One region of the Endozoicomonas montiporae CL-33 genome, then DNA from elsewhere that is predicted to be linked to it. Evidence: predicted binding sites of a transcription regulator. Region 1 holds the regulator's gene; each other region holds the start of a gene.

Region 1 (5,791 bases):
AAAGAACTGGAAAAGCAGGGTATTGGTCGTCCATCCACCTATGCATCCATTATTTCGACCATTCAGGATCGTGGCTATGTATCGCTGAAAAACCGTCGCTTTTATGCGGAAAAGATGGGCGATATTGTTACAGACCGTCTGGTTGAGAGCTTCTCCGAGCTGATGGACTATAACTTTACTGCTCATATGGAGTCTGACCTTGATGTCGTGGCAGAAGGCGGTAAAGACTGGAAAGGTCTGCTGAATGAGTTCTATGCCGGTTTCAGCCAGAAGCTTGAACATGCCGAGCTTGAACAGGAAGGCATGCGTAGCAATGATCCCACGCCTACGGACATTGCCTGTCCGGAATGCGGACGCAACATGATGATCCGAACCGCCAGTACCGGTGTTTTTCTGGGTTGTTCCGGCTACTCGTTGCCACCGAAAGAGCGTTGCAAAAGCACATTAAACCTGGTTCCGGGTGAAGAAGTGCAGGACGCTGACGATGAGTTTGCTGAAGTCAATGCACTGCGCGCCATGCATCGTTGCCCGAAATGCTCCACGGCCATGGAAAGCTACCTGATCGACGAGCAGCGTAAACTGCACGTCTGCGGTAACAACCCCGACTGTGACGGCTACGAGGTTGAAAAAGGCCAGTATAAAATCAAAGGCTATGACGGCCCTACGCTGGAGTGTGACAAGTGTGGCTCCGAGATGCAGCTTAAGACGGGTCGTTTCGGTAAATACTTTGGCTGTACAAACTCCGAATGTAAGAACACACGCAAACTGCTGAAGAGTGGCGAGGCGGCACCACCCAAGATGGACCCGGTACCCATGCCAGAATTGCAGTGTGTGAAGGTTGAAGACCATTACATTCTTCGTGATGGTGCATCCGGTCTGTTCCTGGCTGCCAGTCAGTTCCCGAAAAACCGGGAAACCCGTGCACCTCTGGTCAGTGAGCTGATTCCTCATCAGGCAGAGATTGATTCCAAGTATCACTATCTGCTGGATGCCCCGCGTCAGGACCCGGAAGGGAACGCTGCCGTTATTCGCTATAGTCGCAAGACTAAACAGCAGTACGTGATGTCTGAAGTTGCAGGCAAGGCTACGGGCTGGAGTGCAACTTTCGAAGAAGGCAAGTGGGTTGAAAAGCAGACGAAAAAGCGAGCCACCAAAAAATCCTGAGTCAGCCTGAATTGATTTGCAAAGCCTCTGTTCATACGACAGAGGCTTTTTTCTTTCTGGCAGGAACAATACACTGTTTCTTTAGAGGTTTTTACGGGCAGAGATGAGCTATGCAGAATAACTGGACAACCAATACCAATAAACGTTTGCACTTTGCGCGCCTTCAGCTGGACGCATGGAAGCTGGCTGAGCGACAGGAAGCCCTGGCTTTCAGAGAGGGTTTTATCCTGCAACTGCAGCTGGCATGGCGTTCATTATTGGCAGAGATATTGGAGCCGTATCGAATCTCCTGTGAAAGCGCACCCACATTTGCTGAAGCGATGTCTCTGGTCAGGCAGAAAGAGCAAATACCGTCTGAGTTTGCACAATTAGAGGCCATGCTTGAGTCTGGCTGGTTAAGCCAGATTGATTTTTTATGGCAAAGTCTTTTTGTGTCTTTTCAGCCTGAAAGTCCAAGACAGTCGAATGATTTGATTCAGCTAGTCAGCCATGATTCCGTAAGTGACATCGCTGATCTGACTGTAGAGTCGGCAACTGATTACCTGAAGCGATTTAAGGAACTGGTGGGACACTTTCGGAATTTTAATCTTGAGTGGTAATCGTCTGTTGTTCTGATGTTTATTGATATCGATCAACAAGAAAAACAGAACTTTCTAACTTATCATGAAACCGGTTACATTATGATTTCATCTTCGTTATAGTGACTTTACGGAATGAGGAAGTGACTACAACGAGGCCTATATTATAAAAAAAATTATGCTGTGCTGCTCTGCCGGAATGTCCACCAGTATGCTGGTTAAAAAGATGCGGGAAGCGGCGGCTGAGTTGGACCAGGATGTTGAAATTGACGCTCATGGTGCTGGTCAGTTTGATGAAATGGTCAAAGAGTTCGATGTGGTGTTACTGGGCCCCAGGTGAAATACATGTTGAACGATTTGCAGAGTCGGGCTTCAGCTTACAATGTACCGGTAGAAGCCATCAGTCCTCTGGACTATGGCACCATGAACGGTACTAAGGTATTGCAGCTGTCGTTGACGGCCTAGAAACCGAATATCCCGGCCTCTGTTTTCTGGCAGAGGCTATCGACTTTATTTTCATAGTTTGACCTGCCTCTCATTTTTACTTCTCTGTCTTAGTGATTGTATTGAACTTTTCGTTTTTGTGATTCAGTCTGTTCTCTCGGTTAATACGGAGTGAATCTTTGTGTCTGCATCGCCTCTGGAAATTGTTGAACTCAGGACGGGGGAAATCGTACTGCGTCGAAGTGGCGATCCGGATGCTGAACCACTGTTGACCCTGAAATTCTCTGATGAAGCACACACCTGTTTATTGGATGATTATCTGCAGGTGGCTAAAGCCATGTTCGATGCCGGTATGCTGGAGCTGGCTGAAGTGACCAGTCCACACCACGGTGAAGAAGACATAGGCGAGCATCGGGTTTTGCACTGATTTTTTAACGTAACTTTCTATTAACTGCTTTTCCATTACCTGCTTTTCCATTACCCGCTTTGCTAATACAGGGAGCTGTTCACGCAGCATCCCTGCTTCTGATCGTCAGGCAATTACACCGACCACTGCGGGCAGCGTCTTCAAGTTTTGACAGATCTTCCTGATCCATTTCATTAATCCAGCTGATAACGGTATGGCTGGTGCCGCAGGCGAGAGCCTTATAAGTGAGATCCAGTGACTGCTTTCGACTGGCGCGGTTCAGTACTCTGACATTGCAGCTGCTGATACCTTCCGATTTCAGCCATTTAATGGTTTTGCCGGGATTGTGATCTGACAGTATCAGGGTCAGCCAGCGCTGCTCTTCTTCACTGGCCAGTTTGGACAGTACCGGAGACAGGAACAGACCCGATTGCCATGTCGGGCCTGACAGGATTAATTCATCCACCCTTGGTCGGGCTGTTTTTTTCGAGTTTGTTGTTGGTGTGTGCGTTCGCATGACGGTCCTCCTCCTGATTCCCCATTAATGTCTGATGACTCCAACACTCAGACCTTCAATAGCAAACAGATCCTGTGTTAAATCAACAACAATGGTTTCAAACTCTTCATTTTCCGGATGCAGCAGTACGGTGTTTTGTTTTTTCTCGAAGCGCTTGACGGTGACCTCATCATCAATGCGCGCCACGACCACCTGGCCATTGCGTACGTCTGTTGTCTTGTGAACAGCCAGCAGGTCGCCATCAAGGATACCGATATCCTTCATACTCATGCCTTTTACACGCAGCAGGAAGTCAGCCTTGGGATTGAAAAAATCGCCTTTCAACTGAAGATGGTCTTCAATATGTTCCTGAGCCAGGATCGGACTACCGGCTGCCACCTGTCCTACCACGGGCAGACCATTGGTATTCACTGCGTCCGGAATACGGATGCCGCGAGAAGCGCCCGGTGTCATTTCAATCGCGCCTTTGCGAGCCAGTGCGCGCAGATGCTCTTCTGCGGCATTGGGCGAGCGGAAGCCAAAGGTTTTGGCAATTTCGGCACGAGTTGGCGGAAAGCCGGTATTTTCAATATGGGATTTAATGAGTTCCAGTATTTCAGACTGTCGTTTGGTGAGCTTGATCATGGTGGTAAATCTGTTTTTATATACAGTGACTGTAATTATATACAGTAATACTGCTGTTTCAAGCTGTATATCACTGATTGGAACTGTTCCTGTCTGATTCAGGCCTATTTTCTTGACAGGTATCGCGTTTAAAACGAAAGTATTAAACGGTTGTTTGAACTATAGAGAGCACAGGCATGGGACAGGGAGAAACCGTTACAAAAATACTCGATGCAGCGGAAGCACTCTTCGCCGAACACGGGTTTGCTGAAACATCGCTTCGATCCATTACCGGGCAGGCAGGTGTGAACCTTGCGGCTGTCAATTACCACTTTGGCTCCAAGAAAGCTCTGATTCAGGCAGTCTTTGCCCGTTATTTGGATCCGTTTGTGAAGAATCTCGACAGTAGCCTTGATGCCATGAATCCGGACAATCCACCCGAGCTGGAGACGGTTTTGAATTTGCTGGTCGATCAGATCATTGCTGTTCAGCCTCGTCAGGATGATGATCTGTCAACCTTTATGAAGTTGCTGGGGCTTGCTTACAGTCAGAATCAGGGGCATTTGAAGCACTACCTTACCGAGGCTTACGGGAAAGCCTTTCACCGCTATTATCTGTTACTGAAAAGCGCCTGTCCGACGTTGCCACCGGCGGACATGTTCTGGCGTACTTACTTCATACTGGGTTCTGCCGTGTTTACCATGTCAGGCGTTGAGACTTTACAGGCCATTGCCAGACGGGACTTTGCCATTGATGATTCCATGGTGATAATCCTGCGTCGTATGGTACCTTTTATGGCTGCAGGGCTTAGAGCCCACACCTGATGATCATCCTGTTGAGTACCCAGCTTCAGAGGCTGCCGGATCAGGTCGATAACTGGATGACAGTGTTGCATAAGCGTTTAATAAAGGTTGTTTGATTGTGCATATAACGGTTCATATTCCCAACCAGGAACTGGTACTGCATCAGGATGATGGGCAACGCGTTCATTATCGCGTGTCCACCGCCAGTAAAGGCATAGGACAACAGGAAGGCAGCTGGCAGACGCCTCTGGGGCGGCATATTATTCGTGCAAAAATTGGCAGCGGGTTGCCGGAGCATGCGGTATTTGAAAGTCGTCGTTTTACTGGTGAAATTTATTCTGATGCGTTAAAAGCAAAATACCCGGGTCGTAAAGACTGGATACTGTCGCGTATTATGTGGTTAAGTGGCTTGGAGCCGGGTTTTAATCGTCTCGGGAATGTCGATACAATGCGCCGTTACATTTATATTCATGGTTCGCCGGACACGGCACAGATGGGCGTGCCAGGCTCCAGAGGTTGCATAAGGATGCATGGGGCAGACATTATTGATCTGTTCGATCGTATCCCTGTAGGTATAACCATTGAAATTCTTGATCACTAGAAAGGTGCTGTTTATGGGGCCTTCTATCGAGCTAGCTATGGAGCGATTCATCTATGGAGCGATCTAGTCAACAGGGTCATTTGATTGTTGATTTGAAGGGCACAGAACTGTCCAGCGCAGATCGGGATTTTCTGGTTCATGAAGGTATTGCCGGTGTTTTGTTGTTTACGCGTAATTATTCAAGCCGTGAACAATTGCAGGCGCTTGTTCAGGACATACGACAGTTACGTCCGGATCTGTTGATTATGGTGGACCATGAAGGTGGTCGGGTACAGCGCTTCAAAGATGGTTTTGTACGACTACCTGCCGCTGGTCAACTATCCCGATATTACCTGCAGGATCCTCAGGGCGCTCTGAAGCTTGCCAGAGATGTTGGCTGGCTGATGGCGTCTGAGTTACGGGCTGTCGGTATTGATCTGAGTCTTGCGCCCGTACTGGATCTTGATCTCGGTAAAACCGACGTTGTTGGGGATCGTGCCTTTGGCTCCGAACCGGAGCAGGTGATTCAGATGACCAGTGCCTGGATTGAAGGTGTTCGTGAAGCCGGTATGGCCTGTGTTCTCAAGCATTTTCCCGGCCATGGCAGTGTCGATGCCGATTCACATCTGTTGCTGCCTGAAGATCATCGCCCCTTTGACGAGATCGCTGCCAGGGATATGGTGCCTTTTAAAGAGC
Region 2 (5,791 bases), 520 kb from region 1:
CATCCTGATAATATGGCTATGCAGAATTTACAGCAGCTACTCGGACAACCGCAGGGCCCTGAAATGTGGGCTGGTACCGATGACCTGGTACCGGGAGTGCTGGTCGAACTGCTCAACCTGCCCGTGCTCATCTTTGCTAACAACTTTTTGCAGCCAGAGCTGCATGGGCAACAGAATAATGTTCAGGCACAATTACATACCGTTGAGGGCACTATTGAGTATGTGGCCCTGGAAAATCTGGAGCAGGCGATTTTCAACATTCAACAGCTGCACCAGCAGCTTATTATTCTGCAACATGAGCATCATGTGGTAACGCTGCATAATGGCCAGAGCCTGATCCAACAGGGGGTTGATCACTGGAATCTAATGTTACCGAATCATCAGAACCCGTTTGGTGCAGCTCCTCCCCCTGATTGCCAGACCTGCACCATTCCATCAACCTCAATGTAAGTCGTTGAGTCGTTTAAAACCCATTGACTGAGAGGCTCTTGATAGCGGGTTTAAATCATACTCTTCAAAGACTGACGGATAATTTCTTCCGCGCCCATACCATCGACAAAAATCTTACCCACCACCTTACTGGCATCCTGTGGCTTGTAGCCCAGAGCAACCAGAGCACTGACCGCTTCCTGTTCGGTATCTCTGGCCGCTTCCGCCATTTCGCTGCCGACCACCATGGGCTTACCATCCAATAGTGGGGATGATTGCCAGCGATCAAGCTTGTCTTTCATTTCGACAATCAGCCGTTCTGCTGTTTTCTTGCCAACCCCCGGCAGCTTAACCAGCGTGGCACTGTCATTTTCGTGCACACAGCGCACAAAAGTCTGGGCATCAATTCCGGACAATAATGTCAGTCCCAGCTTGGGTCCTACGCCGTTGACCTTAATCAGAGTGCGAAACAGCTCCCGTTCTTCACGGCTGCTGAACCCGTATAGCAGCTGTGCATCCTCACGCACAACAAAGTGTGTGAATAAAACCACCTCGGCACCCGTTTCCGGCAGCTTATAAAACACCGATATTGGCGCTTCAATTTCGTAGCCTACACCGCTGGCGTCCACCAGCAGGTGCGGTGCCTGTTTTTCTACCAGGGTTCCCCGAATCCTACCTATCATCTTCAACCTCGTAAGCGTCTGCAGGCTGACCAGTAAGTCAGAACACCTAACAATGACCGGCCCGCCAAGAACTTTGTATTTTTCGCCAGCTCTAATCAACTAACGCATTAAAATCACACATCTCGAATACGCTTATGGAAAGACTCAAAACCTTCTTCAGTGCCCTGTGGCAACTGCTTCCCAGCGCTGGTCTGGCCAGTGAATACCACCCGTCCATCGAGGGTGGTGCGATACCTATTCCATTTATTGTGTCACAGCGCATTCTGCTCAACAGCATGAATCATTCAATGGATAGCACACCCAGCCTTGAGCCCCCTTCGCGCTGCTTTACCAGCTACATGCAGGGTTACACCAGCCTGCCTGTCAGGGATCGGGCCCTGAGTGCGCTGCGCAGTGCCCACCTTGCCGGAGCCCGTCATCTGGTACCGGATATTGCCCGCTGTGCACTGGATGCCGGCCTGCAAAACAGTGACCTTGAATTAGTCGCAAAAGGTTACATTTCCAACGGCTGGTCTGCCCAGGAAATACTGGTGATGCGCGTCGCCGAAGACCTTTATCGCGAACAATCCATCAGTGAGGATCGCTGGAAACAGTTAAAAAAGATCTATAAACCTCAACAGATTCTGGATCTGTTGCTGTGCTGTGCGGCTTTCCACCTGTGTGTTCACCCGCAGTAAGACTGTCTATTTCCCGACAGCCTCCTAGCGGCTGGTCAAACGTCGATTCCGCGTGCCACTGACTCCGGCCATTCGCACCAGACTGGCCCGGGTATGGGAGTGACACAGCGCAATTGCCAAAGCATCGGCAGCATCCGCCTGAGGGGTCGAACTGAGCTTCAGTATTGACGTCACCATATGCTTTACCTGATGCTTGTCCGCCGAACCCTTGCCAACAACAGCCTGTTTAACCTGTCGGGCAGAGTATTCCGCCACTTCCAGTTTATGATTCACAACCGCCACAATCGCCGCTGCTCGCGCCTGCCCCAGCTTGAGCGCCGAATCCGCGTTGCGCGACATAAACACCTGTTCAATCCCTACGCTTTGCGGACAATATTGCTCGACCAGCGTTGAGACACTGTCATAGATCTGTTGAAGCTTTTCAGGCAAAGAAGCATCCCGCACCCGGATACAGCCAGAGGCCACATAGTGACACTGGTTTCCTACTTCCTCGATAACACCATAACCGGTGATACGGGATCCGGGGTCAATGCCCAACAATATGGCCATGCAGAACTCTTTTCAAAATCATGATTAAAACAGCAGCATACTGTACATTTATACAAGTTTCTAGACAGTACATAGGTACTATCCAAACTTACAATTCAAAACACACAGATTACGAAACTCCCCTACGACAATCAGCCCGCCTTGCATAAGCTAGGACTCATCGATTATTCGGTGATGATTATGCGAGATACTCTAAAAACTCTAATGACTCTGACCGGAGTGGTGGTGATACTGTTTGTTATTGTCATGGGGATTAATCTTCTGGTGTAGCACCCCATGGTCAACGCAAGCGATGCTTCCCGCACCGCTTGTCAGATGCTACAGAAAAGTCGTGTTATCTTATGGGCCAGTCTAAGGAAGTACTGCATCCAAAAATAAAGAATAACGCCAACACAAGCAGTACTGAAGAACAGATATTCAGAATTAACTTTGAAACCATGATCAATCCCCATTCACGCCAATCAACAACAAACACAAGAACTATAAGCTGTTTTGTGGCAAACCACTGTTCAATTTTCAACAAACGGCATTGAATATATCTGTTTTTATACGTTTATAGAGGATAAGAAAAAGGCGGGAAGCAAGAAGAAATCAAGCAGCCAACTAAGCGACATATGACTGCTAAAAACAGCAGATCAGGAGCAGAACACCCTCCCTGCTGTTTTATTAATCAGGAATCAGCCTAGCTGTTCCATGATATCTGCAGAAATATCCGCATTGGTGTAAACGTTTTGCACGTCGTCCAGATCTTCCAGACGATCCACCAGCTTCATGATTTTTTCTGCACCGTCTTTATCCAGCTCGGTCTGAACATCGGCTACCATGGCTACTTCAGCCGCCGCCGCACTGTAACCCGCTGCTTCCAGAGCGTCTTTCACCGCCATGAACTCGGTCCAGTTGGTAACGACTTCAAAAGAACCATCATCGTTAGCAACAATGTCTTCTGCGCCCGCTTCCAAAGCCGCTTCCATCAGAGCGTCTTCTTCAACACCGGCGTCGAAGAAAATCTGGCCACGACGTTCAAACATATAGGCAACAGAGCCGTCAGTGCCCAGGTTACCGCCGTGCTTGTTGAAAGCATGACGAACTTCCGCAACGGTACGGTTACGGTTATCAGTCAGTGTTTCAACCAGAACCGCGATACCACCCGCGCCATAACCTTCGTAGGTGACTTCTTCCATGTTGGAATCGTCATCACCACCGGCACCACGGGCAATCGCGCGGTTGATGGTGTCACGGGTCATGTTGGCACCCAGAGCTTTATCAACCACCTGACGCAGCTTGGGGTTATCTTCGATATTGCCACCGCCCTGCTTGGCCGCCACTACCAGCTCACGAATGATCTTGGTGAAGATCTTGCCGCGCTTGGCGTCCTGTGCCGCCTTACGGTGTCTGATATTGGCCCATTTACTATGACCTGCCATAGGAAATACCCTTTATCTCAATGCTTTTGTGCGGACTCTATCAAGCCTTTTGTTACAAAATACCCCGACAGAGTCCGGTCAATCAATTAGTGACTGGTTGCAGACGCCGGGTCACGACGGATACGAATGTTCAGATCGCGCAGCTGAGTGCCGTCTACTTCGCCCGGAGCCTGAGTCAGAACACAGGCAGCAGACTGGGTTTTCGGGAAAGCAATCACTTCACGAATGTTGTCAGTACCACAGATCAGCATCACCAGACGGTCCAGACCAAAGGCCAGACCCGCGTGCGGTGGCGCACCGTACTTCAGAGCGTCCAGCAGGAAGCCGAACTTCTCGCGCTGCTCTTCTTCTTCGATATCCAGCACGTTGAAGACAGCCTGCTGCATCTCTTCACGGTGAATACGAACGGAACCACCGCCCACTTCGTAACCATTGATGACCATATCGTAAGCACGGGACAGAGCAGTAGCCGGATTAGCAGCCAGCTCTTCCGCTGTGCAAGTAGGTGCGGTGAACGGGTGGTGCAGAGCAGTCAGTTTGCCTTCGTCGGTTTCCTCAAACATTGGGAAATCAACCACCCACAGAGGCGCCCATTCCTTGGTGTACAGATTCAGGTCTTCACCCAGCTTGCAGCGCAGCGCGCCCAGAGCTTCGTTTACCACCTTCTCTTTGTCTGCACCGAAGAATACGATGTCGCCGTTCTTGGCATCCAGACGTTCCATAATCTGCATGGTAACGTCGTCACCCAGGAACTTGATGATTGGAGACTGCAGGCCGTTTGCGCCATTTTCAATCTCGTTCACCTTGATCCATGCCAGACCTTTGGCACCGTAGATGCTCACGAACTTGGTGTAGTCGTCGATCTGCTTACGGGACAGTTCAGCACCGCCTGGTACTTTCAACGCCGCAACACGACCTTTCGGATCTTCAGCCGGGCCTTTGAAGACTTTGAACTCAACAGAAGCCATCAGGTCAGCCACGTCTACCAGTTCCAGCGGGATACGCAGGTCCGGCTTGTCGGAACCGTAACGGCTCATGGCTTCAGCGTATGGCATGTGCGGGAATTCGCCCAGCTCGATGTCACGAACCTGCTTGAATACCTTCTTCACCATGTCTTCAGTGATACCCATTACACCGGCTTCATCCATAAAGGATGTTTCGATATCGATCTGGGTGAATTCCGGCTGACGGTCAGCACGCAGGTCTTCGTCACGGAAGCACTTAACGATCTGGTAGTAACGGTCAAAACCGGACACCATCAGCAGCTGCTTGAACAGCTGCGGAGACTGAGGCAGTGCGAAGAACTTACCTTCGTGAGTACGGCTTGGTACCAGGTAGTCACGGGCACCTTCAGGGGTGGCACGGGTCAGAACCGGCGTTTCTACGTCCAGGAAACCTTCACCGTCCATGAAAGAACGAACAGCACTCGTGACCTTACTACGCAGAATCAGTTTTTCCTGCATTTCAGGACGACGCAGGTCGATGAAACGGTGCTTCAGTCGAACGTCTTCACCTACATCGGTGTAGCCTTCAATCTGGAACGGAGGTGTCTGGGCTTCGTTCAGGACTTCAACCTGTTTGCCCAGCACTTCGATCTCACCGGTGCTCATGTTGGTGTTAACAGTGCCTTCCGGACGCGGACGCACCAGACCGGTGATTTTCAGAACGTATTCGCTACGGGCTTTATCCGCCAGTGCAAACGCTTCTTCAGTGTCAGGGTCGATAACGACCTGGGCGGTACCTTCACGGTCACGCATATCCAGGAAGATAACACCACCATGGTCGCGGCGGCGGTGTACCCATCCACACAGGGTCACTTCCTGCCCGTTATGGGAGAGATTCAGTTCGCCGCAATAATGGCTGCGCATAACATACCTCGAAACAGGGATTTTCAGTTCGAATTCAACAGGGCTTGAGGGAGGCACAACCCCTGAGGCTATAAAAAAGTTAATGACTTGTCGCAGGACAAGAACCGCAAGAGCTTCCGGAGTCCTTGCTGGGGCAATGATTGTCGCTGGAAGAGAGGTTC
Region 3 (5,791 bases), 1.8 Mb from region 1:
GGGTACTGGAAGTTGATTTGTTGTGCTTCTTACTGACGAACAGATGTTGGTGGCCTTGTGAGGCGACCTGTGGCTGATGGGTAACGCACAGTACCTGACTTTTTTCACCCAGCTCTCTGAGCATGGAACCGACAATTTCGGCGGTTCCACCGCCGATGCCGACATCGACTTCATCGAATACCATACTGGGAATGCGGGAGGTTTGCGCCGTGATGACCTGTATGGCAAGGCTGATGCGGGAGAGTTCGCCGCCCGAGGCGACTTTTGCCAGAGGTCTGGGTGGTTGCCCCGGGTTGGTTGTGACCAGAAACTCAATCTCTTCCCGTCCAAGAGGAGAAAGCGTTCTGGTGTCATGCGGTGTTAATGAAACATTGAACAAACCTCGCGGCATACCCAGCAGGCTCATTCGGCCAATGACCTGTTTTTCCAGTTTTCGGGAGGCTTTCTGACGACGTTCAGACAGCTTTTCTGCTTTGGTCTGGTACTTCTCTTTGAGTTCTTCCAGCTTCTGGTGCAGGGCATCAGCGTGTTCGTCGCTGAATTGAATTCTTTCCAGCTCATTGGCAAGAGAGAGTTGTTTGTCCAATAGCTCGTCGGGATGAGCCCTATGCTTTCGTGCCAGATCGTATATGGCACTGAGGCGCTCATCCACTTCCTGCATCCGTTGCGGGTCAGCGTCAAAATGATCAATGAAATGATTCAGTTCACCCACGGCTTCTTCGACCTGAATATGGGCTGATGAGAGCATATCCATGGTGCTGCTAATGGCCGGGTGGTCAACGGAAAGGTCGCCCAGCAAATGCATACAGTGAGTCAGCTGCTGAAGCAGGTTGCCTGCATCGCTGTCGGAACAGATATGGTTAATCTGCTGGCAGGCGGACAAGGTGGCTTCGGCATGGTTCAGTTGTTGCAGTTCTTTTTCCAGCTCCGGTAGCTCGCCTTCTTGCAGGGACAGCTGTTCAAACTCTTCCAGCTGGTAAGTCAGGAGCTGAACACGTTCGTGCTGTTCTTGCTGACTATTCAGCAGCTCGTCTAATTCTGTCTGAATACGGTTGTGCTGGTGGGCGATAAAGGCTACCTCGGTAGCCAGTTTGCGGGTGTTGGCGAAGTCGTCCAGCAGCAGGCGGTGACTGTTCTTTTTCAACAGGGACTGGGATTCGTGTTGACCATGAATATCGACCAGCAGCTCGCCAATGCTGCGAAGGTCTGAGAGGGGAGAGGGGGTTCCGTTGATATATGCTCTGGAACGACCCTCTTTGGTGATAACGCGACGCAGAATACATTCGTTGTCACTGAGCAGCTCTTTGTTTTCCAGCCATTTGCCGGCATCCGGGCAATGGGTGAGATCAAAGATGGCGTGGATTTCTGCCCGGTCAGCCCCGGTGCGAATACAGTCCGGGTCGGCACGATCGCCCGTTGCCAGTCCGAGGGCGTCGAGCATGATGGATTTGCCCGCGCCGGTTTCGCCGGTAATCACGGTCATGCCGGATTCAATATCCAGATCGAGTTGGTCAACGATGGCGAAATTGCTGATAGACATTTGGGTCAGCATAACGGCTTCCGGAGGCTACGTTAGTGTAACTGTTTATATATACAGTAACCTGAAGTCATTGCGCCGTAAAGGCTTGGGACAAAAAAGATTTCCAGGGATAAAGGTTCAGAACAGAACGGAGTCGTAGTCCAGCCATACCCGATGGCGGAATTGGTATAACAACCTGGACAGCCTGCCTGACAATAAATGAATTTTTTCTATTTTATTAACTCTTTACTGGTACAAAGTTTATTACGTAAGGAGAGAAATCATGGATCCAATGTCATTTTTATCAGGTAGTCCTGTACAGGAAGTAGGTTTTCAGGAAGGAAAGAGCGATTCAGAGGATAAAGAGGCGTTGAAGTATCTGCCTTGCCCAGACGATAATCCTAAGCCAGAACCAAAAACGCTGTCTTTTCGAACTGTCGGGTTATTTGAAGAAGGTACGTCGAGTGAACCTTATAAAGCGCTTGATCAGTACGATGCCGAAAAAATTATTGTAGAGTGGATGCAGTTTTTTAAGTCAAGCCAACCACAAAGGGAAGAAATGCAAAAGCTGGTAAGGGACGCTGTTTCTGAAGGAAAGCTGACCATGGACGAGCTTATGCAAAAAGTTTCAGAAGTGTCGAGTCATACGGCAGTGACGCAAGCGGCTAAGCTGCAACTGATACAAGAAAAGACGAGCCAAATTCATCTGAATCTATTAAAAGTGCAGCCTGTTCCTCCTGAGAAAAGTTTCGGAGAGAGTAGCGGTGAAGTTACTCAGGGTTTACCTGATGTCGGAAAAATTCAACTCAATATTCCACTGACAGGCTACCTAAAAGAGATTGATGATTTAAAGGGATGGGTAGAAGAACTAAAAAGTATGGGGCGGAAACAACCGGGATACCAGCGGCGGCTTAAACAGGTTAATGAGAAAATAGAGCAGTTGGTTGATCTTGGTCGAAATATAAGACTTGATGTTGGTCATTACAAAGACATCATCACTGAAGTAAGCACTATTCTTGAATCAGCGCGTGATATGGATGTTTTTTTTGAATTGAAAAAAAATCTGGAGTCAGGTGTTTCTATTGGCGATCTAAGCAAAGAGTTTTCTTATGGTAGTTGGATTGCTGATAATCTCAAAGCGTTTTCTAAAACGGTAGAGCGAGCGATCTTAACAAGTAGTCTTTCATTTGATGGTGTTTCCATAAATAATCATGAAGACCCTCATTGCTCGCACAAAATAAGGCCAACCCTGGTTCTTAGATATCATGACGGTCAGGAATTTAACTATCTTTATTATCCTTTTACTAAAGTGTCTCCTGATGGCTCTTTAACAAAGTTATCGGAAAGCGAGACGAAAGATGATCACATTTTTGATATGGGGGCCATAACCGAGAGAAGAGCATTTAATGAATCTTCCAAGTACAAAGTGACTACAACAACGGCTATTCATAATGGTGACTTCAGGAAATCTAAACTGGGTATTATTCTGAAGGATCCCAATGGAAAACGTATTAAGTCTGTCAGAGATTTAAACGTTTTAGATTTCTATGAAGAAACAGGTCTTCATAAAACCAAACATGCCGCCTGGCAGAATTATCTCGGGCAAATGGTTAATGAAACATTGGATGCTGACCGCGGTTTTGGCCTTACCAGGGGAAGGGCTTCCGTCCTTCGGGGAGGTGATTTTAGCAAAGTCTCCGGGCGGGAAGCGGCATTGCCTTCTTCAGGAAGTCGTGGGTTCAGTTTTGGTAGTCGTAGTGCAACGAGTGATTCATTTACACCTTACGCTGTACTTTATAAAAAAGCTGAAGAGGAGAACAACGATTCTAAGTAACAGCTTCTAAAGGCAAGCCTCCCAAAATTCAGTCTGAGTTTGGGGAGGCTTTGCTGTATCACCTGACTTTCAGCCTGAAGTCATCTTGCAAAAAAAATTTCACTTCCTCTTGAAACCCTGAAAGCCAGCCCCATATAAGCCATCAGTAAAAGATTTGACTCCCAACCGGAGATTCGGAATGACAGTTGAAAACGGTAAGCCTGAAGAACAGGTGGCTGAAGAAGCAGTAGCGGCTGAGCACGAAACCGTAGAAGAGTTTGTGATCAACGAAGAAGGCGGTGTACCTGCAGATAATGAAGCAGGATACTCTTCGGACAGCGAGTCGGACAGCGAGTCGGACAGCGAGTCGGACAGCGAGTCGGACAGCGAGCTGCAACAGCAGGTTGAAGCCCTGACCGAACAACTGGCACAGGCTAAAGATCAGACTCTGCGCGCTCATGCGGAAATGCAGAACATCAAGCGTCGTTCCCGGCAGGATGTGGAAAAAGCCCACAAGTTTGCCCTGGAGAAGTTTGTTGATTCCCTGATCCCGGTGGTGGACAGCCTGGAGAAAGGCATTGAAAGCGCCGGGCAGGCGGAAGGCAGCCATGAAGCGCTGGTTGAAGGTATGAATCTGACCCTGAAGCAGTTTCTGGCTGCTATGGAAAAAGCAGGCGTGAAGCAGGTGGATCCGGTGGGTCAGCCTTTTGATCCGAATTTCCATCAGGCGATGTCCATGGTTCCGAATCCTGACATGGAATCCAACACCGTTATGAATGTGTTCCAGAAGGGTTATACCCTGAACGATCGTCTGGTTCGTCCGGCTATGGTCGTCGTGTCCAAGTAGTTTCAGGCAAACAACCCTGACCATAAATCAGAAAAGTTAAAAAAGTCTGTATCGGGCACTTGAAAAAAAATCAGGCGATCCCATATAGCAAACGAAGGCCATCGACCTCCGGATCATCACAACGCTTTACCCGCTTCTGATCAGGCAAGGCACACCGGATGACAACGGCAGATGGCAAACCGGATTTAAACAGTTTTTAAAGATTTAACGCTCTGGATTCAGAGCACTGGAGATAACAATCATGGGTAAAATCATCGGTATTGACCTGGGTACAACAAACTCCTGTGTATCCATTCTGGATGGCGAAAAAGCCAAGGTTCTGGAAAACGCTGAAGGCGGTCGTACCACTCCTTCCATCATCGCATTTGCTGATGAAGGTGAAATTCTGGTAGGTCAGCCAGCCAAGCGTCAGGCGGTTACCAACCCTGATAACACTCTGTTTGCTATCAAGCGTCTGATCGGTCGTCGTTACAAAGATAACGTCGTTCAGAAAGATATCGAAATGGTGCCTTACAAAATCGTTGAAGCCGACAATGGCGACGCGTGGGTAGAAGTTAAAGGCGACAAAAAAGCACCGCCCCAGATTTCTGCTGAAATCCTGAAAAAGATGAAGAAGACCGCTGAAGACTACCTGGGTGAGTCTGTGACGGAAGCAGTAATCACTGTACCAGCGTACTTCAACGACTCCCAGCGTCAGGCGACTAAAGATGCTGGCCGCATCGCCGGTCTGGACGTTAAGCGTATCATCAACGAGCCTACTGCTGCGGCACTGGCTTACGGAATGGACAAGCGTAAAGGCGACCAGACCATTGCGGTTTATGACCTGGGTGGCGGTACTTTCGACGTATCCATCATTGAAATTGCCGACGTAGACGGCGAGCACCAGTTCGAAGTACTGGCCACCAACGGTGACACCTTCCTGGGTGGTGAAGACTTCGACATGCGCATGATCGACTACCTGGCAGACGAGTTCAAGAAAGGCCAGGGCATCGACCTGAAAGGCGACCCTCTGGCTATGCAGCGTCTGAAGGAAGCGGCTGAAAAAGCGAAGATCGAACTGTCTTCCGCTCAACAGACTGACGTTAACCTGCCATACATCACGGCTGACGCGACCGGTCCCAAGCACCTGAACGTTAAAGTAACCCGTTCCAAGCTGGAATCCCTGGTAGAAGATCTGGTTCAGCGCTCTCTGGAGCCTTGCCGCATCGCTATGAAAGACTCCGACCTGGATCTGTCTGAAATCGACGAGGTAATCCTGGTTGGTGGTCAGACCCGTATGCCAATGGTTCAGGAAAAAGTAGCTGAATTCTTCGGTAAGGAACCACGTAAAGACGTGAACCCTGACGAAGCGGTAGCTATGGGTGCTTCTATCCAGGGTGCGGTACTGGCTGGTGACGTTAAAGACGTACTGCTGCTGGACGTTACCCCGCTGACTCTGGGTATCGAAACCATGGGTGGCGTAATGACCTCCCTGATCGACAAGAACACCACTATCCCGACCAAGAAGTCCCAGGTGTTCTCTACTGCTGACGACAACCAGACTGCGGTAACCATTCACGTCTGTCAGGGTGAGCGTAAGCAGGCGTCTGCGAACAAATCTCTGGGCCGTTTC
Region 4 (5,791 bases), 730 kb from region 1:
AATCAAACACGGATTGATGAAGGTGACGGGATAATTTCACTGCTCCTTCCTTCCTGAGGACTTCAGCAGCCACCTCTGCAGTACAAAGATGACCCGACTTTTGGTTTCTGCGCAGCGTATAAGACGACTCGGGCACTTGCTCCAGAGACATCAGGGGCAAATTGTGTAGATAAGGACTTTGCCGATACATTTTTCGCGCCTGCTGCCAGGTCGCATCTAACAGAATAAAGAGTTTACCTGATGCAGCAGGCTTTCTTTCAAACCCATCCTGCTGGTAAATCGCATAGGTTTCAGGCATCAACAGATACGGTTGCCAGTCCGGATCATCCAGTGCATTCATTAGCTCTTCTGATGGTTCGACTCTATTCCATGGCACCACCAACGTATCAGGCAGCATTGCCTTTACCAGCTTGCCGGTATTGCTGGTTTTGGCGAATTCTACCGGATGGGTGAGCAGACAAAATCGATGCTCACAGTTGAATTCTGACAGAGACTGACAGAAGCAGTTGGGCACTGCCCGAGAATAGACTGCAAAACCACAGCGGGAACAACAGGACATGGATAAAAACTCAAAAAAATGCTTCCCATTTATGACACAGAAAGCACTATCTGAACAATTGAATTAAAAGACTGAAACTATTTCAACTCAGGATGGTTCAACTCAGGATGGTTCAACTCAGACAGGCTCAACTCAGGCAGGCATTGATATGGCAGGTTAAAAAGCCTCGTTGCGCCAGAAAGCGATACAACTTCGCTCGCTCCGCAGATGTAGGATTTCTATCTTCTCTCAACTTTTTAGTTTTCATTCGACTGGCTTCTTCAAACCATTTGTCGTCATCGTCAAACAGGTAATTTGAAATCAGGCTCTGTGACAGTCCTTTTTGCAACAGCTCCATTCTGATACGTGCCGGGCCATAACCTTTGTTCCCTCTGGCACGTACATAAGCTTCAGCAAAACGGTCATCACTCTGTAAGCCATCATCAACCAATTTATTCAGGGCAGTTTCAACAGACTGTGCCTCAAAGCGACCCTTCAGTTTATAACACAGCTCGGAATAACTGTGTTCACGCCGGGCCAGCAAGTCCATTGCTGCCCGGCGAACGTCCTGTTCAGGCTGCTGTTGTACAGATGGCTGCTGTATGGATAGCTCCGGCATTATTCTGCTAACAGCTGTTCCTGACCAGCACTCTTCGACTCTTCTGTTTCAGAAGCCGTATTCAACAATTCTGCACGAATCTGAGTCTCAATTTCGTTAGCAGTTTCAGGATTTTCTGCCAGGTATTTACAGGCATTGGCCTTACCCTGACCAATTTTGGTGCCTTTGTAGGCATACCAGGCACCAGACTTCTCAACCAGTTTCTGCTTCACACCCAGATCAATCACTTCACCCATGTGGTAGATGCCCTGACCATAAAGAATCTGGAATTCAGCCTGCTTGAACGGTGGTGAAACTTTGTTCTTAACCACCTTGACCCGGGTTTCATTACCAATAATTTCATCACCCTGCTTCACTGCACCGGTGCGACGAATGTCCAGACGCACAGAAGAGTAGAATTTCAGAGCGTTACCACCGGTGGTGGTTTCAGGGTTACCAAACATCACGCCAATCTTCATCCGGATCTGGTTGATGAAGATCACCATGCAATTGGTCTGCTTGATGGAGCCGGTCAGTTTACGCAGTGCCTGCGACATCAGGCGCGCCTGCAGACCTACATGGGAGTCACCCATATCACCTTCGATCTCGGCTTTAGGTACAAGGGCGGCCACCGAATCCACAACAATCACATCGACGGCAGCGGAACGAACCAGCATGTCGGTAATTTCCAGAGCCTGCTCGCCGGTATCGGGCTGCGAGACATACAGGTCTTCAACGTTAACACCCAGCTTGCCAGCGTACTGAGGATCCAGCGCATGCTCGGCATCCACGAAAGCACAGGTTGCCCCCTGTTTCTGGGCTTCGGCAATAACGCTCAGAGTCAGTGTGGTCTTACCGGAAGACTCCGGTCCGTAAATTTCAACAATCCGGCCTTTGGGCAACCCGCCAATACCCAGAGCAATATCCAGCTGCAGAGAGCCTGTAGAAATAGCCGGAATGGCTTCCTGCTTCTGGTCGCCCATCCGCATGACAGCACCTTTACCAAACTGGCGGTCAATCTGACTCAGAGCCGCTGCCAGTGCTTTCTTTCTGTTATCATCCATTGTCTGATCATCCTCAGTGCTTGCCTGCGCATGGCATGGCGGGTATAAATGCTACATATACTGTATATTTAAACACTATCTGTATATTTGTCCAGTATATTTGTCGATTTAAGTTTTGGTTTCAGTTGCAAATTATTGAAGCAGCCTGATCAGTTCGGATAGCGCAACTCTGACCGACTGCTCACGCACCTGCTGCCGGTCACCTGTAAACAGGAAGGCTTCGGAAAAGGTTTTTCCCCGACGATACCACGCGATGTGTACAGTGCCCACCGGTTTATCAACCGTGCCACCACCTGGTCCGGCAATTCCACTGATGGCAATACTGGCCTGCACACCAAGCTTTCTGGCAACCCCCCGCGCCATCTGTTCTGCCACCGGCTGACTGACAGCACCGTAGGTGCTCAGCAGTTCTTCAGAAACATCAAGAAGCCGGTGCTTCATGGCGTTTGAATAGCTGACAATGCCTCCTTCAAACCAGCCAGAGCTGCCGGGAACCGCCGTCAGTACCTGACTGACCCAGCCACCTGTACAGGATTCTGCCGTCGCCATGGTCAACGATTGTTTCTCCAGCTCAACCGACAGCTGCAGAGCCAGATCGGATAATGTTTCAGTCACTGCAACCTCCCGGGGTCTGTTACGCAAGATCGTTATATTATGCCTCTTACGCCAAGAACGGAAGCAGACAACATAGCAGCAGTAATACCAATTCCGTCTTCTAAATATGAATTGGTATAATGCCCGATAAACCACTACCCATTCACGTTCATCTTGTTAATCAAACATTCAAGCTGTTCTAGATCCATGGTTTCACACAACTGCACAACGTAAAGGTTCAGCTCCTGAAAGCCAGGATGGCCTTCAAACTGTTTCACCCGCTCCTGCAGAGACTCCAGATCACCCATTTCCACTGCTTCCCGAATGTATTGGACAAAACATTCCCGTTCTTCTTTGTCCAGTCGGGCAATGAGTTCATCCAGATCCGCAGACAGCATCTGTTTACTGCGGGTCAATTTAAACTCGATCCCCAGCTGCCGCTCAATCAGCTCATAGAGTTCGGCCGCATCAAACGGCTTGCCAATAAACCCGTCAAACCCTTCCATCAACAATCCGGATCGGGCTTCCTGACTGACACTGGCTGTGACAGCAATCACCTTGATACGCCGACCGTGGGGACGCTGCCTTATACGACGCAAGGCTTCAATACCATCCAGCACCGGCATACGAATATCCATCAGCACCATAACAAAATCGTGCTGATCCAGAGCCTCAAGCGCTTCTGCGCCATTACAGGCCTGCTGAACCGAAAACCCGGGAATTTCCAGCAAACGCGCCAGCATATCCCGATTACTGTCAATATCATCCACTACCAGAATGGACTGGCCCTTCCAACTCTCGGGCAACTCAGGACAATAGGAATCACGATGCACCCGGTAACACCCCTGAAGGTCCTCAACGTTACCGACTTCCAAAGGAATATCAAACTCAAAGCAGCTCCCCCTGCCCACTTCACTCGACACCGTCAACTCCCCTCCCATGGCAGTCACAAGGTGGCGACTGATTGCCAGCCCCAGACCGGTTCCCCCGGCCATATAGCCTGACTTTAACTGTCTGAACGGCTCAAACACCCTTTGCAGTCCTGATTTATCGATACCGATTCCCGTATCTTCAACAGCAAAGTAAAGTGTCTCGCCTCTCTGCTCAACCAGCATCCTGATCCAGCCGGAGTGAGTGTATTTCACACCATTGCTCATGAGATTCAGCAGAATCTGTCTTAGCTTGATTTCGTCCGCAACAATCACTGGCGGCAAATCGGAGGAAGACTCGACTTTCAATACCAGACCTTTGCTATTGGCTTTTTCCAATAACATGTTGCGAACATCCGACAACATTTCCCGCAAGTCCATGGTCACCGGATGCAATTCAATCTGGCTCGATTCGATTTTGGTCAGATCCAGAATATCGTTGATTAAAGACAACAGGTGCCTTCCACTGGATTCAATCGTACGCAGACTTTTTTCATGCTCTGCCCGAATCTCACGATCCTGCAGCAACACCTGCGTATAACCCAGAACACCATTGAGAGGCGTTCTGAGTTCATGACTCATATTGGAAAGAAATAATCCTTTGGCACGGTTCGCCCGTTCTGCCTGTTCCTTGGCTTCTGTCAGTTCGCATTCAATCCGCTTACGCTCGGTAATATCCCTGACCACCATGGAAATCAGCAAGCCATCATCGGTTTCCAGTGGATTACTGGTGATATCAACCGGAAATACTCTGCCATTGCGATCAATACCGTAAGACTCAAACCCCGTCAGGCAAAACTGTTCCCAACTAACAGACCCCAGATCACCCAGCAACGGGTGCGTCGAGCGACAGTTCAGAGGGGTCAACAAACGCAGGGGCATGTTCACCAGTTCATGCTGTTCAAAGCCAAACAACCTTTCAGCGCGCCCATTAATCATGCTGATAATGCCTTCCGGCGTGGAAATCACCGTCGCGTCCGGCGCCGAATCCAGCAGTGCCTTGAATTTGCGGGTATCATTAATACGCTCGGTAATGTCGTTGGCCATCCCCTCTATTATCGAGTAGCTGCCTTTAACATCGAACATATCGCTCCAGAATATTTCCAGACGCCGGTGGCGACCATCGCTGTGCAACACTTCCAGCTCAAAGGTCGTCGGGTTATCCGACAGCACACCTTGCAGCTGCTCCTTAAACAGCTCTCGCTGTGAGTCCTCGACAATAAAACGACTGAATGGACCTAAAAACTCTACGGGCTTATAGCCCAGTATCGATTGAATCGACGGGCTGACATGAATAATCCTTCCCTGTTCATCCAGATTAAAATAAAAGTACTGCCCCCTGAGCTTTTGCACCAAGTGGCCAATATTATTGGCACGCATGTCATGAAGCGCCTGATCCCGTTCAGCCAGTTTTTCAAGCAATTGCTGAAAGCTTTCTGCCAGACTGCCCACTTCATCGTCAGACATTTTGGCGATAATCGGGTAGCTCTGCCGGTAGGTAAAATCATCCATCGACTGCTTCAGCTGCGTCAGCGGACGCGTAATACGATCAGACACCAGACAGGCGCAGGTAAAAATCAGTAACAGCGAGATCAACATAATCAAGGCATCGACCTTGGCCTGCTCCCTGACCATGCCCAAAGCGACATCCCGCCGGATATGGGTAATCAGCCACCAGGGCCCCGACCGTATAGGCGCGCCAAAAAACCAGTACTCGTGTTCACGCATGGGAATCCACGATTTACGCAGTACCGGTTTGCCTTTTTCGATCAACCTTGACAGATCATCCCACAAGCCCGGGGTACCATAGACATCCAGCGTCTCGAAAATAGTATGGTGGTGAGCCCTGCGAGCCGTTTTACTGTCGGTATGGAGATAGTCACCCTGTTGGCTGATAATCGAGAATTTGGGCTGCCCCACATTCGTATCAATCACCCGAACCCTGAGGTCACTGAGACAAACATCCAGTTTTAAAATACCGAGACGCTTCCCCCCTTTTAACAAAGGCTGCACATAGCTGATGATCTTGCCACCGTTCTGTAACGAATCCGACTCAACCCAAAGACTA

Evidence for each region. The regulator LexA, encoded in region 1, represses DNA repair genes until DNA is damaged. The targets are predictions, from matches to a motif close to TACTGTNTANNTANACAGTA.
Region 2: ruvC (crossover junction endodeoxyribonuclease RuvC) is a predicted target of LexA. The motif match lies at 2,377-2,396, and genes of this name have one in related genera.
Region 3: recN (DNA repair protein RecN) is a predicted target of LexA. The motif match lies at 1,580-1,599, and genes of this name have one in related genera.
Region 4: recA (recombinase RecA) is a predicted target of LexA. The motif match lies at 2,259-2,278, and genes of this name have one in related genera.

What each region holds. Positions count from the first base shown of each region.
Region 1 is NZ_CP013251.1:2,890,606-2,896,396, reverse strand. Features, by position in the region: gene topA (type I DNA topoisomerase) at 1-1,164, shown strand, start outside; gene EZMO1_RS13385 (DUF6586 family protein) at 1,275-1,763, shown strand; gene EZMO1_RS27310 (PTS sugar transporter subunit IIB) at 1,942-2,082, shown strand; gene EZMO1_RS28415 (PTS sugar transporter subunit IIB) at 2,088-2,207, shown strand; gene EZMO1_RS13375 (hypothetical protein) at 2,368-2,613, shown strand; gene EZMO1_RS13370 (hypothetical protein) at 2,693-3,109, opposite strand; gene lexA (transcriptional repressor LexA) at 3,134-3,733, opposite strand; gene EZMO1_RS13360 (TetR/AcrR family transcriptional regulator) at 3,910-4,536, shown strand; gene EZMO1_RS13355 (L,D-transpeptidase) at 4,634-5,116, shown strand; gene nagZ (beta-N-acetylhexosaminidase) at 5,170-5,791, shown strand, end outside.
Region 2 is NZ_CP013251.1:3,410,765-3,416,555, forward strand. Features, by position in the region: gene EZMO1_RS15625 (hypothetical protein) at 1-450, shown strand, start outside; gene ruvA (Holliday junction branch migration protein RuvA) at 501-1,112, opposite strand; gene EZMO1_RS15635 (carboxymuconolactone decarboxylase family protein) at 1,247-1,789, shown strand; gene ruvC (crossover junction endodeoxyribonuclease RuvC) at 1,814-2,338, opposite strand; gene EZMO1_RS27810 (hypothetical protein) at 2,480-2,608, shown strand; gene EZMO1_RS15645 (YebC/PmpR family DNA-binding transcriptional regulator) at 3,016-3,762, opposite strand; gene aspS (aspartate--tRNA ligase) at 3,849-5,630, opposite strand; gene EZMO1_RS15655 (FmdB family zinc ribbon protein) at 5,710-5,791, opposite strand, start outside.
Region 3 is NZ_CP013251.1:4,738,842-4,744,632, reverse strand. Features, by position in the region: gene recN (DNA repair protein RecN) at 1-1,540, opposite strand, end outside; gene EZMO1_RS21835 (hypothetical protein) at 1,803-3,353, shown strand; gene grpE (nucleotide exchange factor GrpE) at 3,532-4,179, shown strand; gene dnaK (molecular chaperone DnaK) at 4,421-5,791, shown strand, end outside.
Region 4 is NZ_CP013251.1:2,161,856-2,167,646, reverse strand. Features, by position in the region: gene EZMO1_RS09945 (tRNA-uridine aminocarboxypropyltransferase) at 1-514, opposite strand, end outside; gene EZMO1_RS09940 (regulatory protein RecX) at 687-1,157, opposite strand; gene recA (recombinase RecA) at 1,157-2,200, opposite strand; gene EZMO1_RS09930 (CinA family protein) at 2,333-2,815, opposite strand; gene EZMO1_RS09925 (hybrid sensor histidine kinase/response regulator) at 2,950-5,791, opposite strand, start outside.